One region of the Agrobacterium sp. NPDC089420 genome, then DNA from elsewhere that is predicted to be linked to it. Evidence: predicted binding sites of a transcription regulator. Region 1 holds the regulator's gene; each other region holds the start of a gene.

The links. The regulator LexA, encoded in region 1, represses DNA repair genes until DNA is damaged. The targets are predictions, from matches to a motif close to TGTTCNNNNTGTGTTCNG.
Region 2: a site for LexA is predicted at 2,403-2,420, ahead of ACI2KA_RS07515 (PA0069 family radical SAM protein). Genes of this name have one in related genera too.
Region 3: a site for LexA is predicted at 2,613-2,630, ahead of ruvC (crossover junction endodeoxyribonuclease RuvC). Genes of this name have one in related genera too.

Annotation. Positions count from the first base shown of each region.
Region 1 is NZ_JBJDMY010000005.1:12,457-18,229, forward strand. Features, by position in the region: gene ACI2KA_RS08995 (TRAP transporter large permease subunit) at 1-1,077, shown strand, start outside; gene lexA (transcriptional repressor LexA) at 1,315-2,037, shown strand; gene ACI2KA_RS09005 (glutathione S-transferase family protein) at 2,451-3,128, shown strand; gene ACI2KA_RS09010 (ComEC/Rec2 family competence protein) at 3,148-5,628, opposite strand.
Region 2 is NZ_JBJDMY010000004.1:161,857-167,629, forward strand. Features, by position in the region: gene ACI2KA_RS07510 (ribonuclease HII) at 28-681, opposite strand; gene ACI2KA_RS07515 (PA0069 family radical SAM protein) at 1,130-2,287, opposite strand; gene ACI2KA_RS07520 (glycosyl transferase) at 2,577-3,095, shown strand; gene ACI2KA_RS07525 (FAD-binding oxidoreductase) at 3,111-4,538, opposite strand; gene ACI2KA_RS07530 (L-threonylcarbamoyladenylate synthase) at 4,586-5,563, opposite strand; gene ACI2KA_RS07535 (DUF6656 family protein) at 5,758-5,773, opposite strand, start outside.
Region 3 is NZ_JBJDMY010000008.1:138,832-144,604, reverse strand. Features, by position in the region: gene ACI2KA_RS14735 (DUF2945 domain-containing protein) at 1-191, opposite strand, end outside; gene ruvB (Holliday junction branch migration DNA helicase RuvB) at 244-1,284, opposite strand; gene ruvA (Holliday junction branch migration protein RuvA) at 1,413-2,030, opposite strand; gene ruvC (crossover junction endodeoxyribonuclease RuvC) at 2,059-2,571, opposite strand; gene ACI2KA_RS14715 (methyl-accepting chemotaxis protein) at 2,821-5,127, shown strand; gene ACI2KA_RS14710 (LLM class flavin-dependent oxidoreductase) at 5,273-5,773, shown strand, end outside.

The DNA.
Region 1 (5,773 bases):
ATGCTGGCCGGCACGCTGATGCTGGGCGGCAAACTCGGAACCCAGCTTTTGGAACTCGCCTCCAAAGCCATGCAGCGCTGGCGCGGCGGCCCGCTTTCCACCACTGTCATCTCTTCGGTGGTGTTTGGCGGCGTCTCCGGCTCTGCGGTCGCCAATGCCAGCGCACTGGGTTCGGTGCTCATTCCATGGCAGAAACGCCAGGGTTATCCCGCGCCTCTCTGCGCGGCGAACAATGCCACCTCGGCCGTTATCGACGTGCTCATTCCGCCCTCTATCCCGATGATCCTCTATTCGCTGGTGAGCGGCGTCAGCATCGCCAATCTGTTCATTGCCGGAATCTTGCCCGGCCTGCTGATGGCCGTCGGCTTCATCATCGTCTGCTGGGCGATTGCCGTGCGCCGCGGTTATGCGGTCAGCGATGAACGCATCCGCAAGCGCGATCTGGCGGTTCTGGCATTTCGCAGCCTGCCGGCGATCCTTCTGCCGATACTCATCATCCTCGGCCTGCGCTTCGGCTTTGCGACGCCCACGGAGGTGGCCGTTCTTTCGGTCGTTTATTCGCTCGTGCTCAGCATCGTCTTTTACCGCGACCTGACGTGGAAACGTTTCTGCGACAATTTCGTCGAGGCGGGTTCGGCAACCGGCGTCGTCATGCTGGTGATCATGGGCAGCGCCGCGGTGGGCTGGGTCCTCACCTTCGATCAGGCGCCCCAGCATTTCGCCACCTGGGTGGCGGAAAACATCTCGAACCCGATCCTGATCATTCTCATGATGAACATCCTGATGCTGATCATCGGCATGCCGCTCGATCTGCCGCCGTCGATCCTGCTGCTCGGACCGATCTTCGTGCCGCTGGCGGACATGATCGGGCTCGACCGGGTGCAGCTCGGCATGATGATGGTCATCAATCTCGGCATCGGGCTTTATACGCCGCCGATCGGCACCACGCTCTTCATCTCGTCCTCCATCGCCAGAGCGCCGCTCGGCGCGACGACCAGGGAGTTGTGGCCGTTCTTTGCCATGGCAATGCTGCTGCTTATCGCCGTCAGCTTCATCCCCGCCCTGACGATCTACTGACCTCGCCTGCAGCAGAACCGGAGACCATCGGCTAACGCCCCGGCCGGTGGTTTTTCGTTCACGATCTATCCTTCAAGATACGGCAAATCTTCGTTCCGCCGCTTCGCCGATGAAATCACGATCTGAGATGGAACCTTCACGAAATTTTAGGGGATTGCGGAACACATATGGAACATATAGTGTTCGTTCTGTATTTGTTTCGCGACCTCAACGACGATTCTCAAGGGTGTTTTCCTCATGCTCACGCGCAAACAGCAGGAATTGCTTCTCTTCATTCATGAAAGAATGAAAGAGTCCGGCGTGCCGCCCTCCTTCGATGAAATGAAGGACGCACTCGACCTTGCCTCCAAATCCGGCATCCACCGGCTGATCACGGCCCTCGAGGAGCGCGGCTTCATTCGCCGGCTACCTAACAGGGCGCGGGCGCTGGAAGTCATCAAGCTGCCGGAGGCCTACGCGCCGGGTGCGAGGCCGCAACGCGGTTTTTCGCCGAGCGTCATCGAAGGCAGCCTCGGCAAACCGAAGGCGCCGGAACCGGCACCCGCCCCCAAGGCGCCTGCCAACGATCTCGGCGGGGCGGTCACCGTGCCGGTCATGGGCCGCATTGCCGCAGGCGTGCCGATTTCCGCCATTCAGAACAATACGCATGACGTTGCCGTGCCTGTGGACATGCTGGGTTCCGGCGAACATTACGCTCTTGAGGTCAAGGGCGATTCGATGATCGAGGCCGGCATTTTCGATGGCGACACCGTCATTATCCGCAATGGCAACATTGCCAATCCCGGCGATATCGTCGTGGCGCTGGTGGATGACGAGGAGGCGACGCTGAAACGCTTCCGCCGCAAGGGCGCCTCCATTGCACTGGAGGCAGCCAACCCCGCCTATGAGACCCGCATCTTCGGGCCGGACCGGGTGAAGATCCAGGGCAAGCTGGTGGGGCTGATCCGCCGTTACCATTGATCGCTAATGGCCGCCATCGTCTCGGCGCGAACATCGCCCCGGTGAGGAGACCTCCATTGAGGATGGCGGCAATTCTGCACTTCGGCTGACTATGTCGATTCCGGGCCGACACATTCGTCCCGGGAGCAGCTGCATTCCGTTCCGCTGATCATCGGCTCCGGTCTTCATATGATATTGCGGCTTTGGCCCGGCCTGTTGCGCCCCGTGCCTCATCTGCATGGAGTTTCGATAACGTAGCGGGGTGTTTCGCCCGTGGGATGGACTTAACGCGACATCGTCACTGAACGGCGACATCCTCATCGCGTGACCCGCCGCCACTCATCAAAGGCGCTTATGGGTGCCATGGATTATTTTCGATATTCCGCAGCGCTTCGACATGTATAGAAATAAGCGTGATATCCGGGAGACAAGCCATGTACGATCTTTATATCGCCAACAAGAACTATTCCTCCTGGTCGCTGCGGCCCTGGGTCTTGATGCGCACGCTCGGTATCGCCTTCGATGAGAAGCTCGTTCCGTTCGGCGAAGGCGTTTCCTTCTCCAGCTTTTCGCCAACGGGCAAGGTGCCATGCCTTGTCGATGAGGGCGTGACGATATGGGAATCGCTGTCGATCGCCGAATATCTTGCCGAAAGGCATCAGGGCGTCTGGGCAAGCGACAAACAGGCGCGGGCATGGTCGCGGTCGGCTGCGAGCGAAATGCATGCCGGCTTTTCCTCGCTGCGCAATCTCTATCCCATGTCGGTCGGTATTCGGGTCAAGCCGAAGGCCGGCGATGCCGGACTTGCCGCCGATATCAGGCGCATCGACGCGCTGTGGAGCGAAGGCCTGAGGCAATTCGGCGGCCCCTACCTTGCCGGCCAGAAATTCACCGCGGTCGACGCCTTCTTCTGCCCGGTCGCATTCCGTTTCCAGACCTATGGCGCCGATCTTTCACCGGATGCGAAGGCCTATTGCGACCGGCTGCTCGCCCTGCCCGCCATGCGCGAATGGTATGAGGCCGGATTGCGGGAGATCTGGCGCGATGCCGCCCATGAAGAAGAAATAGGCGGCATTGGCGAACTGACCGCGGATCTGCGTCTCAAGGCCTGAGACCCAGCACTGGCGGTCGTCACTGCGACGTCGCCAGCAGCTGCCGGATGTTTTCGGGAACATCGTGCTCGAAACTACCGCTCTTCCAGTCGTAATAGCGGTGTTCGCTCCAAGGCCTGTCCACCCCCGCTATAGCGGCGCGCAGCCGTCCGACCACGGCGGGCTGTTCACTGCCGGCGAAACTCATTTCCACCGAACCGATGCGCCGCAGAATATCGCGGTTGAGCAGCAGTGCGCCCGAGCGGCATTGCGAAAACGAGGTTCTGCGCGAAACGACGACGATATCGGCGATGTCGCAGGCCTTTCCGGCAAACCGGCCATCCTCCAGAACGACGATCCATTCGCCGCTGCCGGCGCGCGCCACGCACCATATGTCCTTGGCGCAGGTGAAGACCCCCGGTTCCGCATCTTTCAGGGCTGCCGTCATCTGCCGGGCGACGGTACTCAGCTCTTGCGGGGTCAGTTTCGGTCTGGCGGTCAAAGCCACACGGGTTGCCGCCGTCCCGGTTTCGACAATCACCGGCGGCACGGGCTGTTCCGGCAGGAGCAATGCTCTTTGCCACTGGCCATAAACGAAACCCTGCGGCCGCGTCCTTGTCGTATAGGCCTTGCCGTCCTCCAGCAGGGCGACCAGTTCGCCATCCTCGTGAATGAGCAGGTGCGGCACATCGCGATAGGCCATCGTCGCCGACAGCCCGAAGGCAAAGAGCAGAATCGGAATGCCAAGCAAAGCGAGCCGGCTGCGCAGCAGCGTCAGCAGCAGGAAACCGGCCGACGCAAGGCCGATGAACCAGCCATGCGGCCGCCCCGTCGCAGCGCTGCCGCCCCAGGACGCCACCTCCTGCGCAACCTCGATGACGAGCGCCATGCCATATCCCATGATCTTCAGGAAAGGAGCGTCGAGCCCGAAGGGCATCAACAACATGGCGACAAGGCCAAAGGGCATGACGATCAGCGACATCAGCGGCATGGCGGCCAGATTGGCGAACAGTCCATAGGTGGTGACACGGTGGAAATGTTCGGCCGAATAGATCGCCGTCGACAGCCCGCCAATCAGCGATGTGACGATGACGCCGCCGATGATGGCGCCTGCCGTCTGCCCTACCCTCATCCATGCCGGCCTGCGGCCGATGGACAGCCGCTCGTGATTGCCGCGGCTGCGACTCCACCAGGCATAGGCCGATACCAGCGCGATGGTCGCTGCAAAGGACATCTGGAAACTCGGCCCCATGATCTCCGAGGGCGAAAAGGCAAGAATGACCAGGGCGGAAAGAGCAACGTTCCTGAGGCTGAGCGAGGGCTGATCGAAAAGGACGGCGATCAGCATCACGGACATCATCAGCCAGGCGCGTTCGGCAGAGACGGCGAAACCGGAAATCAGATAATAGGCAAGCGTCATCAGCAGCGCCGCGAAAGCTGAAATCTTCTTGACTGGCCAGCGTTGCGCAAAGGCGGGAAACAGGCTGAAGACCAGTCGGAGGCCAACGAAGAAGATGCCGGCAGCCAGCGCCATGTTGAGCCCGGATATGGCAACGATATGCGCAAGACCGGAAAGCCTCAGCGCCTCCATCGTTTCGACCGATATGGCCTGTCTCTCATCGGTGACGATCGAGGCTGCAAAGGCGCCGGCATCGCCGCCGATCGTGCCGCGGATACGCTCGGCAATGGCGCTGCGAAGGCGATAGAGCCCCATGTCGGCCCACTCCATCACCCCGCGCCCAGCGGCAATGTCCCCCTCCGGTGATACGGTCGTCACCTGGGGCGGCCTGTAGAAAAATCCCGTCGCGCCCATGCCTTTGAAATAGGAGGCGAAGGCGAAGTCATTGAGCCCCGGCAGAGCCGGACCGGAAGGCGGCGACAGACGCGCCTTGCCGCGAATGGTGGCGCCAAGCGCGACCGGTTCGCCGCCGCGGGCAAGCAGCGCGACCTTCTCCGGCGGACGCGACAGTTTCGGCGTCTCCGTCGCGATCAGCCTGACCACGTATCGCCAGTCGCCGCGCGCGTCGACCTCACGGCGCAAGACAGTGCCGATGATGGTCGTGGTGACCGGTGTATCCAGCACCACGGTGCCGGCGCGCCTGGTTTCAAGATCGGCCAGAAGCATGCCCAGCAGCAGGAAAGCGGCGATGCTGCAGCCGGCCGGCGACAGGCCGGTATCGTATCGGATGAAGAGCGCCAAAGCGGCGGCAAGCAGGAGTGCGATTGCCAGTACGAACGAAGACGGCGTGACATCCAGGGAAAACCACAGGATCGCACCGCAGCCGATGAAGACAGGAACAAACAGGAAATCATGGCCGAATGCGCGTTCCTCGGCGAGACAGGCGGTGAGTTTGCCGGTAATGACGACCTTGAGGTTCGGCCAGGAAACAGGGGCAGGCAGATCGCGGGCAGCGACATCGCCGGTGCGGCAAACGGGAAACAGGATTTCATGCGTGCCGGGCAAGCTGCCCGGCCTCGTTTCGGCATATTCGAAATGCTGTTTTTCCCCGTGACCGAGCAATCCGCGCCGCGCCCCTGCCGCACCGGAAACAGCTTTGCAGCCCGGCGCGGAGGATTGCAATCCTTTCCTTTAACGGTGCGTTGACCGAGATCGAATCGCCATTGCCGATAAAGCCGCAAGCAACGTCATTGCGTTTGCCGCAATG
Region 2 (5,773 bases), on a different contig from region 1:
TCGCTCAACCTCCATTCTCAGCCGCAATCAACCCCGCTTCAGCGGCCTGAAACTCATCCGGTGCAGCGGACAGGGGCCATGGCTTTCGATGGCGCGCAGGTGGGCCGGCGTGCCGTAACCGGCATGGCCTTCGAAACCATAAGACGGATGCACCACGCCGGCGCGTTCCATCATCCGGTCGCGGGTCACCTTGGCGATGATCGAGGCGGCGGCGATGGAGAGGGAGCGGGAATCGCCCTTGATGACGGCCTTGGCTTCGCAGGGGATGCCCGGTGGCCTGTCGCGGCCGTCGGCCAGCACGAGGGCGGGGGCGGTTTCGAGACCGAGCACGGCGCGGCGCATGGCGTCGAGGCTGGCGCGCAGGATGTTCATCTTGTCGATCAGGCCGGGACCGGAGGAAGCGACCGAAACGATCGAGCTTTCCATGATGAGCACGAACAGGCTTTCCCGCTTCTGCTTCGTCAGCTTCTTGGAATCGTCGAGGCCCGCAGGAATATTATCCGGGTTAAGAATGACCGCGGCCGCGACCACCGGTCCGGCGAGCGGCCCCCGGCCGGCCTCATCGGTGCCGGCCACGGGCCAGAGACCCCTGTTTTTCGCTTCCAGTTCGAAGGAGAAATCCGGGCCGGTATCGGCAAGATCGAAGAGGGCAGGAGAATCGGGTGTGGTGCGGCGTTTCATGCGGCGAAACTTGCACACACACCCGATCTCCTGCAAGCCCCCGGAGGCGGGCGATGACAGGCAGGGTGAGCCGGGGTCAAGGGGCGTGGCTCACCGTGCCCTCAAGGTCGTCATGACCTCTGATCCTCCAGCGGGGCGGCGGAGGAAAAACGATCGCACGCGAGGCGGCGGTTCCGGGGGTGATGTCCGGCGGGCCAGGGAAAACCCGCCGGGCATGTCGTCGCAGCAGCCAGATGGGGAGGCTGCCCCTTATCCTTTTGAGTTCACGCCATCAAAGGCTCGGATCGCCTCCGGTCGCTGACGCATCGTCCTTCCTGGCCAAAACCATCCTCGGGCTTGGTCCGGGGCGCCATTGTCGCTTTCGGCTCAGCTCCGTGGGTCAAGTCCGAGGACGACGTCGCCCACGGCTCGGACATTCATCCTTCCCGGCCGTTCTCAGCACCGGTCTTCAAAGCAGCGATAATTGCACGCCCGTGCCGCCCGGCGGCACGAAGAGATCGTCGCGCAGATGAATGCCGCGGCGGATGAGGCCGAGCCGCTTTGTCGCCATCTCGAAGCGCCGGCCGATCTGCCAGGCATAAGGCCCGGCACCCTTCATGCGCTTGCCGAATTCCGCGTCGTAGTCCTTGCCGTCGCGCATGGAGCGCACCAGCGACATGACATGGCGGTAGCGGTCGGGATAGTTGCGCAGCAGCCAGTCGCGAAACAGCGGGCTTACCTCCAGCGGCAGGCGCAGCAGCACGTAGGACGCTTCGGTTGCGCCCGCTGCCTTGCCGGCCTCGAGAATGCGTTCGATCTCATGATCGTTGAGGGCCGGAATGACAGGCGCCATCATCACGGCCACGGGAATGCCCGCCTCCGTCAGCGCCTTGACCGCCTCCAGCCGCTTTTCCGGCGTGGCGGCGCGCGGCTCCATGCTGCGGGAAAGCTTGCGGTCCAGCGTCGTGACGGAAATGCCGACCTTGACGAGCCCCTTTTGGGCCATCGGCGCCAGAATGTCGATATCGCGCTTGATCAGCGCCGATTTGGTGACGATGGCGACGGGATGCTCGGCCTTGGCCAGCACTTCCAGTATCTGCCGCATGATGCGCCATTCGCGCTCGATCGGCTGGTATGGATCGGTATTGGTGCCGATGGCGATCACCCGCGGCTTATAGCCGGGTTTCGCCAGTTCCCGTTCCAGAAGCTTCGCCGCATCCGGTTTGGCGAAGAGTTTCGATTCGAAATCCAGCCCGGCCGAAAGGCCCATATAGCTGTGGGTGGGGCGGGCGAAACAATAGATGCAGCCATGTTCGCAACCGCGATAGGGGTTGATGGAGCGGTCGAAGGGAATGTCGGGCGATTCATTGCGGGTGATGATGCTGCGCGGCTTTTCCACCTGCACCTCGGTGCGGAATTCCGGCATGTCCTCCAGCGTCTGCCAGCCATCGTCGAAAACCTCGCGCTGCAGGGTCTCGAAGCGCCCATCCGGGTTAAGCCCGGCGCCGCGGCCGCGACGGCGGTCGATCTCGATGCGCAGGCCCGACGCATCGGCCAGCGCATTGGCAATATCCGGCATATGGCTCGGCTGGAAGGCAGCCTGCCCCGAAAGCGTATGGTTTCTCATCTGGATGCTCCCAGGACGTCGCATACCTCCCGAGGCACGCTCAACGCCCTAAACCGTTTCCATCCGGGCAGGCTTCTGATCGCCGTCCGAATGATTAAATTCCTACATCAGGAACGAGAACAATACAAGAACAAAATTGCAAATTCGGGTCGTTCTCCAGAGATGGATGCCTGGCCGTCACAGGCAAGGCCACGTCCGCAGACTATACGGTCGGCGGCGCGGACAGCCCTGGATTTTGCCACGATGAGCACAGTGGCAATTTATTGTGCGATGCGTTAGAGCTATGCGGATGTTGACAGTGATAATGGAATGCCGGGATCAGGAACCGGAACTGGCGCACACGCTGTCTGCGCTTGTCACCGGGGCTGTGGAAGGGCTTGTAAGCGATGTTGTGATTCTCGATCACGGTTCGCGCGATGGATCCTCGCGCGTCGCCGATGCTGCCGGTTGCCGTTTTTATGGGCAATGGGACATTGAAGAGGTGGTGAGGTCCGCACGCGGCGGCTGGCTGCTTCTGATCGAAGCGGGCGCGCGCCCGCAGGCGGGCTGGATCGATGAAATCCTCGAATATGTGGCGATCTGCGCGCAGCCGGCCCGCTTTTCGCCCTCGCGCTATCATCGCCGCAATGTCTTCAGCCGTATGCTGCGCCGCATTCCGCCATTGGAACATGGGTATCTCTTGCCGAAGAAACATGCCGTGTCGATTGCGAAATCGGGCATGAGCCTGACGCAATTTGTCGGCGCGCAGAAACCGCGCCGTCTGAATGCTGAAATCGTGCCCGCCTGGGCATTGCGGGCCTCGGCCTAATACCGGAAGACTGTTTTATCCCGCCAGAACCTTGCCGGGGTTCATGATGCCGGCCGGATCGAAGGCGTGTTTGATGCGCCGCATCAGGTCCATTTCGATGCCGGGCCGAATGGCGGCCAGTTCGTCGCGTTTCAGCTGGCCGATGCCATGTTCGGCGGAAATGGAGCCGCCGAGCGACAGCACGATGCCGTGCACGATCTCGTTCATGTCCCGCCAGCGGCCGATGAATTCGGCCTTGTCGGCACCGACAGGCTGGGAAATATTGTAATGGATGTTGCCGTCGCCGAGATGGCCGAAGGCGCAGACGCGGGCGCCGGGAATGGCGGCGATAACCGCCTTTTCCGCCGCCGCCATGAAATCCGGTATTTTCGACACCGGAACGGAAACATCGTGCTTGATCGATCCGCCTTCCGGCTTCTGCGCATCCGACATGCTTTCGCGCATGTGCCACAGCGCCTGCCGCTGGGCTTCCGACGCGGCGATCACGGCGTCCTCAACCAGCCCGGCCTCAAAACCGCGCTCCAGCAGCGATTGCATCATCGTCTCGGCGGTTTCGGCCGAATCGGAGGTGGAGATATCGATGAGCGCGTACCAGTCATGCGGCGTCTGCAGCGGGTCGCGCACGCCGGGAATATGTTTCGTGGTGAATTCGACGCCGATTCGCGGCATGAGTTCAAAACCGGTCAGCGCCGCGCCGCAAAGGTTGGAGGCCGTTTCGAACAGTTTTAGTGCGTCTTCGGTGGAGCTAAGCCCGGCAAAGGCCACCTGATGGCCGAGCGGCTTCGGAAACAGCTTCAGCACCGCGCCGGTGATGATGCCGAGCGTGCCTTCGGAGCCGATGAAGAGATCGCGCAGATCATAACCCGTATTGTCCTTTTTCAGCCGCCGCAGCCCGTTCCAGATTTCCCCGGTGGGCAACACCACCTCAAGCCCGAGGCAGAGCTGGCGCATATTGCCATAGGCAAGCACCGCCGTGCCGCCGGCATTCGTGGCGAGATTGCCGCCGATGCGGCAGGACCCTTGGGAACCGAGCGACAGCGGGAACATGCGCTCCACGGAATCGGCGGCCTTGTGTATGTCGTCGAGAATGCAGCCGGCATCGGCGACAATGATATTGGCAACGGGGTCGATGTCGCGGATGCGGTTCATGCGCTCCAGCGACAGGATGATGTCGCTGCCGCCGGCGCGCGGCGTCTGGCCGCCTACAAGGCCGGTATTGCCGGTCTGCGGCACGATCGGCGTGCCGGTCTCGCTGGCGAACTTCAGGATGGCGGCAACCTCTTCAACCGAACCCGGCTTGAGGAGCAGCGGCGAAGTACCGCGATAAAGCCCGCGATTTTCCACCAGGCGCGGCGCCATTTCCGCCGCGTCGCGCACCGCATTCTTGTCTCCGACAATGGCGGTGAAGCGGTCGAGGATATCGGAGGAGGGAATGGCGGTCATGGGCGTCTCGCTGTCATTTGAAACATGGGCGAAAGGGTTGAATGCCGTCAGCCTCGCGGCGCGGCGGCGCGGGACAGGCGGTCGTTGATCGCCTCTCCGAGACCATGGCTGGGAATGGCGGTGATGGCGATGGTTTCCGCACCGCTCGCATCGGCGGCTTTCAGATAATCGAAGAGGTTGGCGGCCGCCTCGGCAAGATCGCCGGCGGGGCTGAGGTCGAGAACCGCGCGCGCCGTCTCTTCACCGGAAATCGCGATGCCGCCGAAGCGGATCAGCGCTTCGCCCGGCAGAACCGATGTGGCGCCGAGGCGGACATGGGCGCCTGGCGCATAATGCGAGGCCAGCATGCCGGGTGCTTCAATGGCGGCGGCGGCTTTTTTCGGCCGTTCGAGCCGCCTGCCGGCCACACGCTCGATATCTTCGGTGACGATGCCGCCCGGGCGAAGCAGCCGCACGCGTCCATCCTCTTCCACCTTGACGATGGTGGATTCGACACCGACGGCGGCGGCGCCGCCATCAAGAATGAGATTGATCTTCCGGCCGAGATCGGCCTCCACATGGGCAGCGCTTGTCGGGCTGATCTTGCCGGAACTATTGGCGCTCGGGGCGGCCAGCGGCCTGTCGAAGCGGCGGATGAGCTCACTGGCAAAACCCTGCGGCACGCGGATGCCGACCGTATCGAGACCGGCCGTCGCCAAAGAATGGATGCCGCTTGCCGGTTTCAACGGCAGAACCAGGGTCAGCGGGCCGGGCCAGAAGGCCTGGGCGAGCTTCAGCGAGACGGGGTCGAAAACGGCATAACGTTCAGCCATGGCGATATCGGCCATGTGGCAGATCAAGGGGTTGAACTGCGGCCGACCCTTCGTCTCGTAAATGCGGGTAATGGCCGCCGGATTGGTGGCGTCGGCCGCGAGGCCATAGACGGTTTCCGTCGGCAGGGCAATCGGGCGTCCTTCCGCAAGCTCCGCCACGGATGCCTGCAGGGCCGTTTCCCGCTCGTTTTCGATAGTGATGTGACGCGCCATGATGCTGCCTTTCACGGCGGTCAATAGCGTATTTCAGGGCGAAGTGGGAAGCGCTAATGCATGTCGCCAGAAAGTGGTCCGCGGTTTCTGGATAACGACATGCATAAGACAAATAATGCATGTCGCCAGAAAGTGGTCTGCGGTTTCTGGATGAGGGCATGCAAGGAAAAAAAGACAAAGCGCCCGAGGGCGTTTTATATCGCCTTGATG
Region 3 (5,773 bases), on a different contig from region 1:
CTTTTCAGAACCTTCGCGCCGTCTTCCTGTTCGATCAGATAGGCGGGCTCCTGCCTGCTCGCCTTCCGCTTTACCGTTGAACCGGAAAGGATGCGTTCGACGTCGCTCGTGAAAGTCTCGACGATCTTACCTTCACCGGTTCCGCTGCTCCAGTTCCAGCGGACCTTCGTTCCCTTGCGATATGCCGACATGACCATCTCCGTGCCAAAGACGATCAAATGCCGGCACGCCGGCCTTGTTCCCTCAATCATCCTCCAGCGTCAGGCGAAACTGCGCCGCGTCGAGATCTTTCGGCGGCTGCATGCCAAGGTGTTTCCAGGCCGTGGCGGTCAGAATACGCCCACGCGGCGTGCGCTGGATGAACCCCTGCTGGATCATGTAGGGCTCAATAATGTCCTCGATGGCATCGCGCGGCTCCGAAAGCCCGGCGGCGATGGTTTCGATGCCGACCGGGCCGCCGCCGAAATTGACGGCGATCATGGTGAGGTAACGCATATCCAGCTGGTCCAGACCCATATTGTCGACCAAAAGCCGCGTCAAAGCCTCATCGGCAATCTCGCGCGTGACGGCTTCCGCCCGCGCCACCTCGGCGAAATCGCGCACCCGGCGCAATAGCCGTCCGGCGATACGCGGCGTGCCACGCGCTCGCCTTGCCACCTCGCGCGCGCCGCCGTCGGTCATATTCAGCCCCATCAGCCGCGCCCCGCGCCGGACGATCAGCTCCAGTTCATCGACGGTATAGAAAGCCAGCCGGACGGGAATGCCGAAACGATCGCGCAGCGGCGTCGTCAGCAGGCCGAGACGGGTGGTGGCGGCGACAAGGGTGAATTTGGAAAGATCGATCTTCACCGAGCGCGCCGCCGGCCCCTCGCCGATAATGAGATCGAGCTGGAAATCCTCCATGGCAGGATAAAGAATTTCCTCCACCGCCGGGTTGAGGCGGTGGATTTCATCGATGAAGAGGACATCGCGCTCTTCGAGATTGGTAAGAAGTGCGGCGAGATCGCCCGCCTTGGCAATGACCGGCCCGGAAGTGGACTTGAAATTGACGCCAAGCTCCTTGGCCATGATCTGCGCCAGCGTCGTCTTGCCGAGGCCGGGCGGGCCGACGAACAGCACGTGATCCAGCGCTTCGCCGCGATTCTTGGCGGCCTCGATGAACACCTTGAGATTGGCGCGCGCCTCCGCCTGGCCGGTAAAATCATCCAGCGACTGCGGGCGCAGCGTGGTGTCGATATCCTCACCGCGCTTTTCCGGGGTAATCAGTCTTTCCGCATCGCTCATTCAGGGCATTCCATTGTTGTAGCCGAATTCATCAGGTGACCGCCGCCGCTATATCATGACTATCGCAACAACGCGCTTCACGAAATTCAGGATATGCACGGGCTCCACGTCCACTTGACGGGCCATCCTTACCGCGAAAGCTCCTTCAGCCCGAGCCGGATCAGCTTGGCGCTGTCGCCGCCCTCCCCGCCATTCTTCAGGGCGGCAGCAACCGCATTGGCCGCCTGATCGCGTGAATAGCCAAGATTGGTAAGCGCTGAAACGGCATCCGCCACCGGCGCGGAAGCAACGCCTTCCCCAAGTTCCTGCTTGAGGCCAATCGAGGCCGACGCTTCTCCCGCAAAGGCGGGCGCCTTGTTACGAAGTTCGGTCACGAGACGCACGGCCACCTTCGGCCCGACGCCGGGCGCGCGTGAAATCATCGTTTTGTCCTGTAGCGCAATGGCATTGGCGAGTTCGGAAGGCGAGAGCGTGGAAAGGACGGCCAGCGCCACTTTCGAGCCAACCCCCTGCACGCTTTGCAGCAGATTGAACCATTCCCGCTCCAGCGCCGAGAGAAAGCCGAAGAGCTTCAGCTGGTCCTCGCGCACATAGGTCTCGATGAACAACACCACCGCCTCCCCGACGGAGCCGATCTTCGACAGCGTACGCGCCGAACAATAGGCGACGTAACAGACGCCGTGCACATCCACCAGCACGTAGTCCGCGCCGATTTCCTCGATGCTGCCTTTCAATTTTCCGATCATGATGCCGCCCGCTCAGTAAGACATATATTCAACCGGCCGCCAGGAGCCGCCGCATCCTGTCACCGCCGCGATTATGGGCGTGGCAGATGGCGATGGCGAGCGCGTCCGCCGCATCGTTACCCTTGAATTCAGCCTTCGGCATCAGGATTTTCAGCATCATGTGAATTTGCTGCTTTTCGCCGTGCCCGACGCCGATGACGGCCTTCTTGACCGCATTGGGCGCATATTCGAAGACCGGCAGCCCGGCGCGCGCCGGAACCAGCATGGCGATGCCGCGCGCCTGGCCGAGCTTCAGGGTCGCCACCGCATCCTTGTTCACGAAAGTCTGCTCCACCGCCGCCTCGTCGGGCTGGTGACTGTGCACGATTTCCGCCAGCCCGTCATGCAGCTGGCACAGCCGGGAGGCGAGGTCCATATCCCCATCCGACGTCACCGTGCCGGAGGCGACAAACCTGAGGCTGTTGCCAAGGGTATCGATCACACCCCAGCCGGTGCGACGCAGTCCCGGATCGATGCCGATGATTCGAATCGTCTTTTGCATGAGCTACCTTATCTTTCCGGCTGCGACCCTGCCAGCGATAAGTGAACAAAACGACAACATTCATCAAATTTGCAGTGCAGCATTTACCTCTGCTTAAACCGCGTACCGCATTGTTCTGCCACAAAATCAAAAAAAGGGGAGCTGCGGACATGATGATCCGCAGCACAACATGTTCGCCATATCAGCCGTCCGATGGCGCCATCCACGCATGGCGCGGGAACTGATCCGGCATTAGGGGCTTCATCGGCCATGCTGAACCGTTTTCATTCCATATCCACCAAGGTGCTGGTGATTTTCCTGGCACTGATGGCAATCTCGACCGGGGCTCTCACGCTCCTCGGTTATCAGAGCAGCAGCGGCGTTCTCGAGGAACAGGCGTCGAAGTCCATGGAGAGCATTCTCGTCTTTCGCGGCGATATGCTCCAGGAGCGTCTTGAGCAGCTGAAAACACAGGCGGATTCCATCGCCAAGATCGAATCCCTGCAAATGGCCGTTGTTTCCATGCGCAGCGGCTGGGCCACCGTGCAGAAGAATTCGGGGGACGCGAAGGCGGAACTGCAGCGCGTTTTCGTCAAGGAAAACCCCTTCACCGACAGGGAAAAGCTGATCAAGCCCGAAAGCCCCAGCGGCTTTTATTATTCCACCCATGAAAAGACGCAGACGGATATCGGCGGTTATCTCCAGGGAACGCCGTTCAGCGACGTCCTCTTCATCGATCCCGCCGGCGCCGTCTATTATTCCTATCTGAAAGGACCTGCGTTCGGCGAAACAATAACGGCCGGCGTCTGGACGGAAAGCGGCCTCGGCGCGGCTTTCGCGCGCGGCGCGGCGAATGCTGAAAAGGCCGTGAACGATGTGGCGCAGACCAGTTTCTCCGGGTTGCGGATCGATGCCGCCACGAAAGAGGCGGGTATTTATTTCGGCGTTCCGGTCGTCAAATTCGGCGCGTTCAAGGGAATAGTTCTGTTTCGCGTCAAGGAAGATGTTTTCGCTCAGATACTTACGAAAGGTATCGCCGCCGGCAGTTCAGAACAATCGGCGATCATGGCCGCCGACGGCAAGGTTCTGGGTGTGGACAGCGAAAAGCTGGTGAGCCTCGACCCGGCCGTCTATGGTTTCCACGGCGAAGCCCTGAGCGCGACAGGCATGACCATTGCCAGGATCGACCGCGCGGATGGCGAAGCCAATGCCTATGCCCGCCCCTTCTCCTTTGCCGGCGAAAAATACCTTGCCGTCGAAACCATATTGCGCAGCGAATTGAACGCCGGCTCCGTCTCGATTGCCGGCACGCTCGCGCTGATCGGCCTTTGCGTTCTGGCCGCCATGTGCGTGGCGACGGCATTTTTCGCGCGCCGCCTGTTCGCGCCGCTGGAAAAGCTTGCCGGGCTGACCGGCGAAGTGGCTGCGGGCCGTCTCGACGCCGAAATCGGCAATCAGGACCGCGGGGACGAAATCGGCCGTATGGCCCGCGCCCTTGGCAGCTTCCGAGACAAGCTCATCTTGCAGCGGGAAATGGAAGAAACCGCATCGCGTGCACGGGAAGAGGCCGAAACGGCGCGCCGCGCCCATCTTGCCGAGCGTGAAGCCGAGGCCGGCACCCTGCAGATGGTCGTGCAGTCTCTGGATGAGGGGCTAGACCGGCTGGCGAATGGCAATCTCGCCTATCGCATAGAGACCGTCTTTCCCGATGATCTCGAAAGCCTGCGCCACAACTTCAATACGGCGCTTGCACGCCTCAGCGAGACCATGCAGGCCATTGGCGGCAATTCCGCCGCTGTCCGTGGCGGTTCCGAAGAGATGCGGGTGGGCGCCGACCAGCTGGCGGAACGCACAGAGCGGCAGGCGGCCTCCATCACCGAAACGGCCAGCGCCATCAAGGCGATTACCGCAGCCGTCCGCGACCAGATCGAACGCGCCGAGCAGGCAACACGGATCGCCCGCGATGCCAGCACGGAGGCGACGGCATCGAGCCGGGTGATGGAGCAGACCATCGCCGCCATGGAGGCTATCCAGACATCATCGCGCCAGATCAACCAGATCATCGGCGTCATCGACGAAATCGCCTTCCAGACCAATCTGCTTGCCTTGAATGCCGGAGTGGAAGCAGCCCGCGCCGGCGAGGCCGGCAAGGGTTTCGCTGTCGTGGCGCAGGAAGTGCGCGAATTGGCACAGCGTTCGGCGGCGGCCGCGAAAGAAATCACCAGCCTGCTGAAACGCTCCACCGACGAGGTTTCCGCCGGCGTGACGCTGGTGGAAAAAGCCGGCGCGTCTCTGACCGGCATCGGCCGACATGTGCAGACCATCAGTACGCGCATCGAGGAGATCATGGAATCCACCCGCGAGGAAGCGCACACGCTGTCGGAAATCAACAGCACCGTCGCCAGCCTCGACGCCATGACCCAGCAGAACGCCGCCATGGTGGAAGAGACGACGGCCGCCATTCACAATCTCGCTTCCGAAGCGGGTGAAATGGATGGCAGGCTCGGACAGTTCGTCTTGGCTTCGGAAACCGCGACGGGGCATCATGAAAGCCGGCAATTCCGGCGGGCGGGCTGAGGCGGCCCAGTCATATGGAAGACAGGGGCCTCTCCGGAGGCCCCAATTTTTTTGAACCATCCTTCAATTCTGCGCGACTTCTCTGGTAAATCGGGACACGCGCCTTACATCCGCAGCAAAGACTTGGATTTCGCAGGAGCGTCGGATGATCCCCTTTTCCATTCTCGACCTTTCGCCCATCGGCGAAGGCGAGAGCGTCAGCGAGGCGCTTGAAAATTCCCGCCGAATGGCGATCAAGGCCGAAGAACACGGCTATAATCGCCTCTGGCTGGCGGAGCACCACGGCATGCCGGGCATTGCCAGTGCGGCAACCTCACTCGTCATCGCCCATGTGGGCGCGGCCACCAAACATATCCGCGTCGGTTCCGGCGGCATCATGCTGCCCAACCATTCGCCGCTCGTCATTGCCGAGCAGTTCGGCACGCTTGCCGCACTTCTGCCGGGCCGCGTCGATCTCGGCCTCGGCCGTGCGCCCGGAACCGACATGCGCACAGCGCGGGCGCTGCGCCGCAACCTCGATGCCGGCGCGGAAAACTTCCCGCACGATATCGTCGAACTCCAGCGTTACCTCGGCCCGCCGCAGCAGGATCAGGCCATTCTCGCCGTGCCGGGCATGAATTCCAACGTGCCGCTGTGGCTGCTCGGC